3 regions of the Furfurilactobacillus sp. WILCCON 0119 genome follow, and region 3 is predicted to be linked to each of the others. Evidence: predicted binding sites of a transcription regulator. Region 3 holds the regulator's gene; each other region holds the start of a gene.
What was found. The regulator HrcA, encoded in region 3, represses chaperone genes, less so after heat shock. The targets are predictions, from matches to a motif close to TTAGCACTCNNNNNNNNNGAGTGCTAA.

Region 1: a site for HrcA is predicted at 2,111-2,137, ahead of clpP (ATP-dependent Clp endopeptidase proteolytic subunit ClpP). Genes of this name have one in related genera too.
Region 2: a site for HrcA is predicted at 2,120-2,146, ahead of groES (co-chaperone GroES). Genes of this name have one in related genera too.

The regions. Positions count from the first base shown of each region.
Region 1 is NZ_JBPCCV010000002.1:220,136-223,403, reverse strand. It holds gene ACRYI5_RS04630 (SDR family oxidoreductase) at 1-580, opposite strand, end outside; gene ACRYI5_RS04625 (TetR/AcrR family transcriptional regulator) at 717-1,298, shown strand; gene clpP (ATP-dependent Clp endopeptidase proteolytic subunit ClpP) at 1,485-2,078, opposite strand; gene ACRYI5_RS04615 (prenyltransferase) at 2,261-3,178, shown strand.
Region 2 is NZ_JBPCCV010000002.1:262,196-265,463, reverse strand. It holds gene ACRYI5_RS04815 (ABC-F family ATP-binding cassette domain-containing protein) at 1-938, opposite strand, end outside; gene ACRYI5_RS04810 (redox-sensing transcriptional repressor Rex) at 1,279-1,938, shown strand; gene groES (co-chaperone GroES) at 2,185-2,469, shown strand; gene groL (chaperonin GroEL) at 2,539-3,268, shown strand, end outside.
Region 3 is NZ_JBPCCV010000001.1:585,929-589,196, reverse strand. It holds gene truB (tRNA pseudouridine(55) synthase TruB) at 1-180, shown strand, start outside; gene ribF (riboflavin biosynthesis protein RibF) at 220-1,185, shown strand; gene hrcA (heat-inducible transcriptional repressor HrcA) at 1,374-2,423, shown strand; gene grpE (nucleotide exchange factor GrpE) at 2,469-3,044, shown strand; gene dnaK (molecular chaperone DnaK) at 3,069-3,268, shown strand, end outside.

The DNA.
Region 1 (3,268 bases), on a different contig from region 3:
GAACGGATGGCCAAACGGTGGTCTCATCTACGAAGGCGGCCCGGTGCTGAGCGACAGCGATTTGGGCGAGTAATGAACCAAACCCTTGACGGGCGGCACTATGAACGGTTGGTGACAGGCGGACGACCATGGCGCGGACGCCTTGATCAGCGTAAGCCAATGAGTTAGCTTCCGAAAGGGCCCGATCCGTTGGGTGGGCCGTGAAGTCCGTTTCCAGAGCAGGGCGGCCCAGATCTGTGATCATCAGGGTCCCAGAAGTGTTAACAAACGGTTTATTGGAACCGATGAGGGCGTCCCCAATCGCCTTAATGGCTGCCTGGTCCTGTTTAACAGCTTCGTCATAATGATTGAAGTCGTTGGTAAACCCAAGATGAATGACACCATCGCTAGCCGAAGCTTGTTGCGCAAGCACGTCATGGTCGGTCAATGTCCCGGAGACCGGGGTTGCACCAAGACTGGTGAGAATGGCCGCCGAACGGTCTGAGCGAGCAAGACCAACAACGTCATAATTTTTTTCAACTAAATCTTTAACAACAGTTTGGCCAATAAAGCCGGAACCACCAGTAATAAAAATTTTCATGAGAATGCCTCTTTTGAGTTCAAAATGTAATTAGCGATAATATTATCGCTTATAAAATCTGTTAGCTATCATAACCGATAACTCTATCGGTGTCAACAATTGACATTTTAAACCGGTCTCGGTAACATGAGAACCTATGAAGAAGAAAGATGAACAAAAATATCAAGCAATTTTAAATGCGGCAGCGACACTCATCATTGATGGGAGTGTTGGCGACGTCTCAACAACAAAGATTGCCCGTGCAGCGGGGATTTCTCAGTCCAGTTTGTACGTTTATTTTACGAGCCGGGAACAGTTATTGACGGCGTTATACATTCGCGAATTAACCAATTTATATCAGGGCGACTTGGCGTTAGATGTAAGCGACCTAACGTTTGCAGCAACCCTGCGGCTGTATCTGCAACAGTTGTTCGACTATGCGGTGGCTCATCCCGGAAGCATAACCGTGATCCAAAAGCTAAAGGAAACGATGCGTCAGGAAACGGTGGACGCCCCGAAAGTTCGGGCAATCGTGGCAACGAGCCGGGTTCAACAATTATTGGCAGCCGGAATCGCTAACCACGATCTTCGGCAAGTGGATCTGTCCTTGCACCGTAACATCATTTTTTCAACGGTAAAACTTCATGTGGATAACCTCAATCAGGGTGTTTATTCGCGGGCAAGCATGCCGTTTAGCACTGTGTGTGACATGATCATGGCGGCGGTGTTAGCGAAATAACGAACGAACCAAAATAAGCGATCCGTTACTGGCATGATGTCGGTAACGGATCGCTTATTTTGGTGATGAAATTAAAGACCCTCAATCAAGCGGGGCAGACCAACGACCTAGTTGAGGCCTATCTAAAGCGATTTTGATGAACGAAAAAAAACACTGCCCGGATTTAACCGGGCAGTGTTTTTCGCATTACTTCATTTCGCTGGAGTTTTGCATAATGTGGTCGATCAAACCGTAATCGAGGGCCTGTTGAGCGGTCATGTAGTTATCCCGTTCAGTGTCCCGGTTAATGGTTTCAATGTCTTGGCCAGTCTTTTCAGCCAGCAATTCATTGATCATCTTCCGTGTCTTCAGAATTTCTTCTGCGACAATTTCGATTTCAGTTTGTTGCCCTTGAGCACCACCAGAAGGTTGGTGAATCAAGATTTCTGAGTGAGGTAAGGCAAAACGTTTGCCCTTCGCACCAGAAGTGGCAAGGATGGAAGCCATGGAAGCAGCCATCCCCATGACGATCGTTTGCACGTCGGACTTCACAAAGTTCATCGTGTCGTAGATTGCCATCCCAGAAGTGATCACACCACCTGGGGAGTTGATGTACATGTAGATATCTTTGTCAGAATCCTGGGCGTCTAAGAACAAAAGTTGGGCGATGATGGCGTTTGCCATGTCGTCTTCAATTGGTCCAGATACCATAATGATCCGGTCTTTTAACAGTCGTGAGTAAATGTCATAGGCGCGTTCACCGCGGCTGGACTGTTCGATAACAGTTGGAATTAAAGCCATGAGAGAGGCCTCCTTGTATTTTGCGTTGTGGATTAGCACTTATAATGGTCCTCTGCTAATCAACGTAATTGTAGTTTAACCCAAAGGTCAAAAAAGGTCAAACAAAATCCCGGCTTTTGTGCGCAATTTTTTCGTGAACATGTGGTAGCCTTAGAGGTACAAGAGTTGAGGGGGAAAACGGAATGAAGAAAAAGTGGCTAACGTGGCCGATATTCGTGGAATTAACGGAAATTTACACCGCACCATTAAACATTGTGTGGTTTATTTTGGGGGCGGCAATTGCGCAATCGCGGTATGGTATTGTCAATTGGGTGAACGTCTTATTGTGTTTAGTGGATGTTTTCATTTTTGACTTAGCTGTCAACGTGTCGGATAACTATTATGATTACGTTCATGCGGCCGATCGAGAAGGGTATGCGGCGCACACCAACCCACTTGGGCGGTTGCAATTGCCGTTACGAGGTGTCTGGTGGTTAGCTGCCAGTTTGTACGCCTTGTCAGCGGTTCCTGGCTTGTTCTTAATTATGCGGACGGGGTGGCCGATTCTCGTCTTTGGACTAATTGGTTATGCCATCGGAATTTTTTACACGGCCGGACCGAAACCGTTAAACGCCATGCCAATTTGTGAGGCAGTTGTGGCGTTATCCATTTCGTATTTGATTCAATTAGTCTGTGTCTACGTTAGTATTTATGGTCATCAACCGTTTACCATCGGGATGGTTGGAACCACGTTTACATTATGCTTACCGTTGACCCTGATCTTCTTCATGGTCCAACTGTCTAACAATACAGCGGATCTGGAAGAAGACATTAAGAACCATCGGCACACACTGGCCTACTTTATTGGGCGAAAACGGGCGGTTGCCCTGATGAAAGTGCTACTGGTTGTTGGGTCATTGTGGCCACTGGTCAACTTCTTTGCCGGAATCGCGCCGTGGCCCACGTTACTGAGTGTCCTGTTGCTGCCAGTAATGTGGCGGGGCATTCAGCCGTTCTTTGCTGTTCAGGATAAACAAAAAACGTACGGGGCAGTGCTGAAGAGCACCGCGTTGTTCTTTGTGGGGTACACCGTATTATTTGCCCTTGGCGTCTGGTTGTAAAAAATGTTTGACATCAATGACAAAAACTGGTATTTTTCTAATTAATATTTAATCAGGTGTTTTCATCCCGAGTAGCGGATGGTCTGGGTG
Region 2 (3,268 bases), on a different contig from region 3:
TCGTCATCTTTGGGTGCCTCCAACCGATCCATACTTGCGAGCTGTTTTCTCCGGGCTTGGGCCCGCTTGGTGGTTGAGGCACGGACGATGTTACGGTTAACGAAATCTTCAAGGGCGTTGATTTGGGTCTGCTGCTTATCGTACGCCCGTTGTTCAGTGGTGAGCCGTGTTGCCTTCTGGCTTAAATAAGCTGAGTAGTTTCCTGTGTAATGGGTCAACGTGTGTTGGTTCATGTCGTAGACGGTGGTCACGACATGGTCAAGAAAGTACCGGTCATGTGAAACGACGAGGACGGCTCCCGGGTACGTTTTCAGGTAATCCTCTAGCCAACTTAGCGTTTGGATGTCCAAATGGTTTGTTGGTTCATCCAAAATCAGCAGGTCTGGGCGTTGAAGAAGGTGTTTGGCAAGTGCAAGCTGGGTCTTTTGCCCACCAGAAAAACTGGTGACGTTACGGTCGTACGTGTCTTCATCGAAATGAAAGGCATGGAGAACACCACGAATCGTGGCCTGATAGCCATAACCGTTATTTTCTGTGAAGTCGTGCTGCAACTGGTCGTAGTCGGTTAGTAAGTGGGTGTAATCTGTACTGGTATGATCAGCCGCGGGGTCGGCAATTTGGGCTTCGAGTTGATGCAACTGGGCTTCCTGACGCTGCTGCTGAGCAAAAACGGTGAGCATTTCGTCCCAGACGGTGTTGCTCGAGGTTAAGCCGGCGTCCTGGGGAAGGTAGCCGATGGTGGCGCCCTTTGAAGAGGAAATGGTCCCCTCATCAGGCTCCGTAATGCCAGCAATCATTTTCAGCAGGGTGGATTTTCCGGCACCATTCCGGCCCACCAAACCGACACGGTCGCGGTCGTTAATGGTCATTGAAACGTGTTGAAATAAAGTATCAGCGCCGAAACGTCGCGCAACTTGTTGCACCTGAAGCACTTGCATAAATTGAGGTCTCCTACATCATAAAAGTCTTTGTTCTATTTTAGCATGTTGTGGGGTGGGATTGCGAAAGGGACAAAAAGTTCGTGAAATGAACTAATGATTGGTGGATAAACGCGTGTAACCACTCGAGAAGTGGTCTAAAAATTAATCAGTAAAAGAAACGCCGGTTTAAGCCACTTTTGCGCATTGAAAAATGGTGAAATGCCCTTGTAATTTTGCGAAATACCCGAATGCTGATATGAAATATGCTTCACAATAAGGGGCCCTATGCTATAATTTACCTTACAACGAGTTTCACAAGGATAACCCGCAAAGTGCGGAAAGAAAAGGAGTGACTGCTGTGGCTGAACAACGAATTCCACGGGCAACGGCAAAACGGTTGCCAATTTATTATCGATACTTGAACATTCTCCTCAACGCAGATAAGATGCGCGTCTCATCAACAGAATTGTCAGAAGCAGTGAAGGTGGATTCCGCCACGATTCGGCGGGACTTTTCCTATTTTGGTGCACTAGGAAAACGGGGCTACGGCTATGACGTGCCTAAATTACTTGAATTCTTCAAACGAATCTTAAATCAGGATCAACTGACTAACGTTGCATTGATCGGGGTTGGGAACCTTGGGCATGCATTGCTCAACTTTAACTTCCACCAAAACAGTAACGTTCGGATCAGTGCCGCTTTTGATGTGAACGAAGCCATCATTAATACAGTTCAAAGTGGTGTGCCAATTTATCCACTGGATGAGATGGTACAACAGTTGCGGGATCAACAAATTGAAATTGCAATTGTGAGTGTGCCAGAAGACACAGCGCAAGACGTGACGAATCAAGTGGTTGAAGCTGGTGTTCAGGGAATTTTGAACTTTACGCCACGGCGGTTAACGGTTCCTGACAACATTCGGGTTCAAAACGTCGATTTAACAAACGAATTACAAACCTTGATTTACTTCATCGACCATTACGAAGGTGGCGACGATGGGGAAGAGGACGACGAATAAGCACGGTTTAACAACATTTGGACAATGAGCCAGATGTTTTTTTATTGTCAAAAAACATTTGGCTCACGTTGCCGTATGTCTTGGTGAATGGGGCGTCAGTGGCTTGGGAAAAAACTTTTTGACTAAGTTTGACCAAAACACTTGCATTCAGAAAGCGGCATGGTTATCATAGAGCATGTTGTTAGCACTTAACGTATAAGAGTGCTAAAAGCTCTGATTATAATAATGATATTGGAGGGAATCAACGTGTTAAAACCATTAGGAGATCGCGTTATTTTACAAGCTTCAGAAGAAGAAGAACAGACCATTGGTGGCATTGTCCTTGCAAGTAATGCACAGGAAAAGCCAACAACTGGGAAGGTTATCTCAGTTGGAACTGGCCGGATTTTGGACAACGGAACGACGGTTGCCCCACTTGTTAAAGCGGGCGACGTTGTGATGTTTGACAAATATGCGGGAACCCAAGTTTCAGATAACGGTAATGACTACCTGGTTCTCCATGAAAAAGACATCGTTGCGGTTGTTGAATAACAACGCAGCGTTAACAAACCGAAATAAGCATGTGTCAGCACACTAAAATACAGTTGAGGTGGCAGAAAAATGGCTAAAGATTTGAAGTTTTCAGAAGACGCCCGGAGCGCAATGCTCGCTGGGGTCGATAAATTAGCAAACACAGTAAAGACAACGCTTGGACCAAAGGGACGGAACGTCGTTTTGGAACAAACATACGGTTCACCAACCATCACAAATGATGGGGTAACGATTGCCAAGGCCGTTGAATTAAAGGATCATTTCGAAAACATGGGTGCTAAGTTGGTGGCAGAAGTTGCTTCCAAGACAAACGACATCGCCGGTGACGGAACAACGACCGCCACGGTGTTGACGCAATCCATCGTTAACGAAGGGATGAAGAACGTTACGGCGGGTGCAAACCCTGTTGGGATTCGCACCGGGATCGAAAAGGCAACCAACGCCGCCGTTGATGCCTTGCACAAGATGAGCCACGATGTGAAGACTAAGTCTGACATTGCTCAGATTGCGTCCATTTCAGCCGCTGATCCAGAAGTCGGGACGTTGATTGCCGACGCAATGGAAAAGGTTGGTAACGATGGTGTGATCACCATTGAAGAATCTAAGGGAATCGAAACAACGTCCGATGTTGTTGAAGGAATGCAGTTTGACCGTGGGTACATGAGTCAATACATGGTTACCGACAACGACAAGATGGAAGCTGACTTAGACAACCCATACATCCTGATTACCGACAAGAAGATTGCGAACATCCAAGACATCTTGCCATTATTGCAATCAGTTGTTGAACAGGGCCGTG
Region 3 (3,268 bases):
GTTGATTTAACGCCAGATCAATGGCAGTTAGTCACAAATGGGGGGTGGCTTGAACCCGCTGTGTTAGGCGATGCTGATGTTGTCGCCGTTCGATTTGGCGGTCAGGTTAAAGCGTTGTACCAACGCTCTGCCGACGGTAAAGCGGCAAAACCGTTGAAGATGTTTTCTAATCATCTATAATCAATGAAAAGAATGTTTCCATAAAGGTGGCAAAAAACAGTGCAAGTCATTTATTTACGACAACCCTATCAGCAGGCACAAATTCCCGACACGCCGGTCGTGTTAGCCATGGGCTTTTTTGATGGTGTTCACCTCGGTCATCAAACGGTCATTAACCGGGCGCGAAAGTTGGCCGATGAACGGGGAGTGAAGTTAGCGGTGCTGACATATACGCACCAACCAGCATTGGTCTATCAAAATAATCCCGAGGTGTTTCGGTACCTGTCCCGGTTCGACCGGAAGCTAGCGTTACTGAAGCAACTGGGTGTCGACATCGTCTACGGGGTCAGTTTCACATCGCAACTGTCTGCGCTACAGCCACAAACGTTTGTGGACGACTACATGGTCGGGTTGCACGCCGTGGCCGTTGTGGCTGGGTTTGACCATACGTACGGCAAGGTTGACGTTGCCAGCATGAAGCAGCTCCCCGCGTATGCGAACGGGCGGTTTGACGTTGTGGAAGTTGGCCAAGTGTCCGTGAAGGATGCAAAGGACAGTTCGACCCGGATTCGGCAGGCCATTGATGACGGCGACGTGGCCGACGCAAATCAACTGTTGGGGTACACGTACCAAACAACCGGGATCGTCGTTCATGGCGAGGCGCGTGGTCGGACACTCGGTTATCCAACGGCAAACATCGATCCCGTGGTGACTGAACGGCTCCCAGGCATCGGCATTTATGCGGTGTGGCTTAAATTAGGCGACGTGTGGTACCCAGGCATGGCGTCAATTGGTCGCAATGAGACGTTTGGTGACCACCGGCCCGTGACGATCGAAATCAATCTGCTGGACTTTGATCAACAGATCTATGGGGAAGAAGTGGTGGTCGCCTGGGGAAGCCATCTCCGTGATCAGGTGAAGTTTTCAGGGGTCGACGACCTCGTTGCACAATTAGATCAGGATGCATTGGCGACCAGAGCATTCATGGCTGATCACGCCAAACCTCTTGAAACAATTGGTGATTAGGGACGTTCGCTTTTAAGGGCCGGCTTAGGACATTCCTGTCGTAAGCCGGCTTTTCTTATAGGCAAACGGCTGATTAATTTTTCCAATAAAAAAGTCAAATTGAATTATGAATTTGTTTGACTTTCTTTGACCAAGTTGTTATATTAGTAACTGTTCTTAGCACTCAAATAGCGTAAGTGCTAAAAGGGGTGAATAAGACGATAACAGATCGACAAAAAATGGTATTACAAGCAATTGTCCGTGCATATACGGAGACTGGGGCTGCGGTTGGTTCAAAGGCCTTGGCAACGTGGCTACCGATCCACGTGAGTTCTGCCACCATTCGTAATGATATGGCGGCGTTAGAAGAAGCGGGTTACGTGCAAAAGGAACATACGTCCTCTGGGCGGGTGCCATCCTTAGCAGGCTACCGCTATTACGTGGATCACTTGGTCAATGACAATGTGGTGGATCATACAGACATTCAGCTGATTCAAAATGAGTTGAGTGGCTCATTTTCAAAGATTGATGAAATCGTTGAAGAATCCGCTAACCTGTTGTCAAAATTAACGTCGTACACGGCGTTTACGTTGCGGCCTGAACAGGCTGATGCCCGTTTAAGCGGGTTTCGGTTGGTACCACTAGGTAACCGGCAGGTCATGGCCATTTTGGTCATGGATAGCGGTGATGTGGCGAACCAGACGTTTGTCCTGCCACGTGACATGGACAGTGACCAGCTTGAGGCGGTCGTCCGGTTGATCAATGATCAACTGGTTGGCTTGCCATTAACGCAGGTTATGGAGAAATTACGGGTTGAGATTCCAGCCCAGGTGAGTCAGTACATGCAAACGCCAAACGGATTTTTGAATCTCTTTGGGCAAGTGCTGGATAAAGCTGCGGCTGACCGTTACTTTGTTGGCGGTCGACTGAACCTTCTGAATTTCTCGACGAATCATGACCTTCATGACTTCAAGTCGTTGTACCAACTCTTTGATACAACGGATGACATCGCAAGCGTACTGAGTCCACCAGACAGTCAGGTTCAAGTCCAGATTGGTGACGAGATCACGAATGACTTGTTGAAAGATTATAGTTTGGTGACCGGCACGTACGATGTTGGGGCTCATGGTCGTGGCATGATTGCTGTGCTTGGCCCAACCCGGATGCCGTATTCGCGGATGATCGGGTTGGTCGGGGCGTTTCGTGAGGAACTTGCCGCCAAGCTTTTAGATTATTATCGACACCTTGATGAGGATTAAGTGCATTGAGGATGATCACAAATGAAATGAATGGAGGTGGCAAATTTGTCTCATAAAGATGACAGTCAAACTGCTGAACAAGCAGAAAGTGCATCAGACACGACAACATCACAGGCCACGGACCCAACTGCAAAGGACATCAAAAAAAAGCCAGAAGCAGCCGTGGAACAAGATGAAATTGCTGAGTTAACGGCTCAAGTTGCCGCGATGGAAGATAAGTACCTACGGGCACAAGCGGAAATCGCCAACATTCAGCAACGTAACCAAAAGGAAACGGCCCAGTTGATGAAGTATGATGGTCAACAACTGGCCCATGATATTGTCCCTGAATTGGACAATCTTGAACGGGCGCTACAAACGCCGGCTGAAGATGAAGCAGCTAAACAGTTGCAACATGGGGTTCAGATGGTTTACGATCATTTGCAAGCAGCGTTAGCACAAAACAACGTGACGGAAATTGAATCGTTGAACAAGCCGTTTGACCCAACCCTTCACCAGGCAGTGCAAACTGTCCCAGTAGAAGCGGGTCAAACGCCTGAAACGGTTGTGACGGTGTTGCAAAAGGGCTACATGCTAAAGGATCGTGTGTTACGGCCGGCCATGGTCGTCGTTGCACAATAATTAGATTAAATAATAAGGAAGTTTATAAAAATGGCTAAAATTATTGGAATTGATTTAGGGACCACGAACTCAGCAGTTGCTGTGCTCGAAGGTAGTCAACCAAAGATTATCGCTAACCCAGAAGGTAACCGGACGACACCATCTGTTGTTTCATTCAAGAACGGTGAAACACAGGTCGGTGAAGTGGCTAAACGCCAAGCAATCACGAACCCCAACACGGTTCG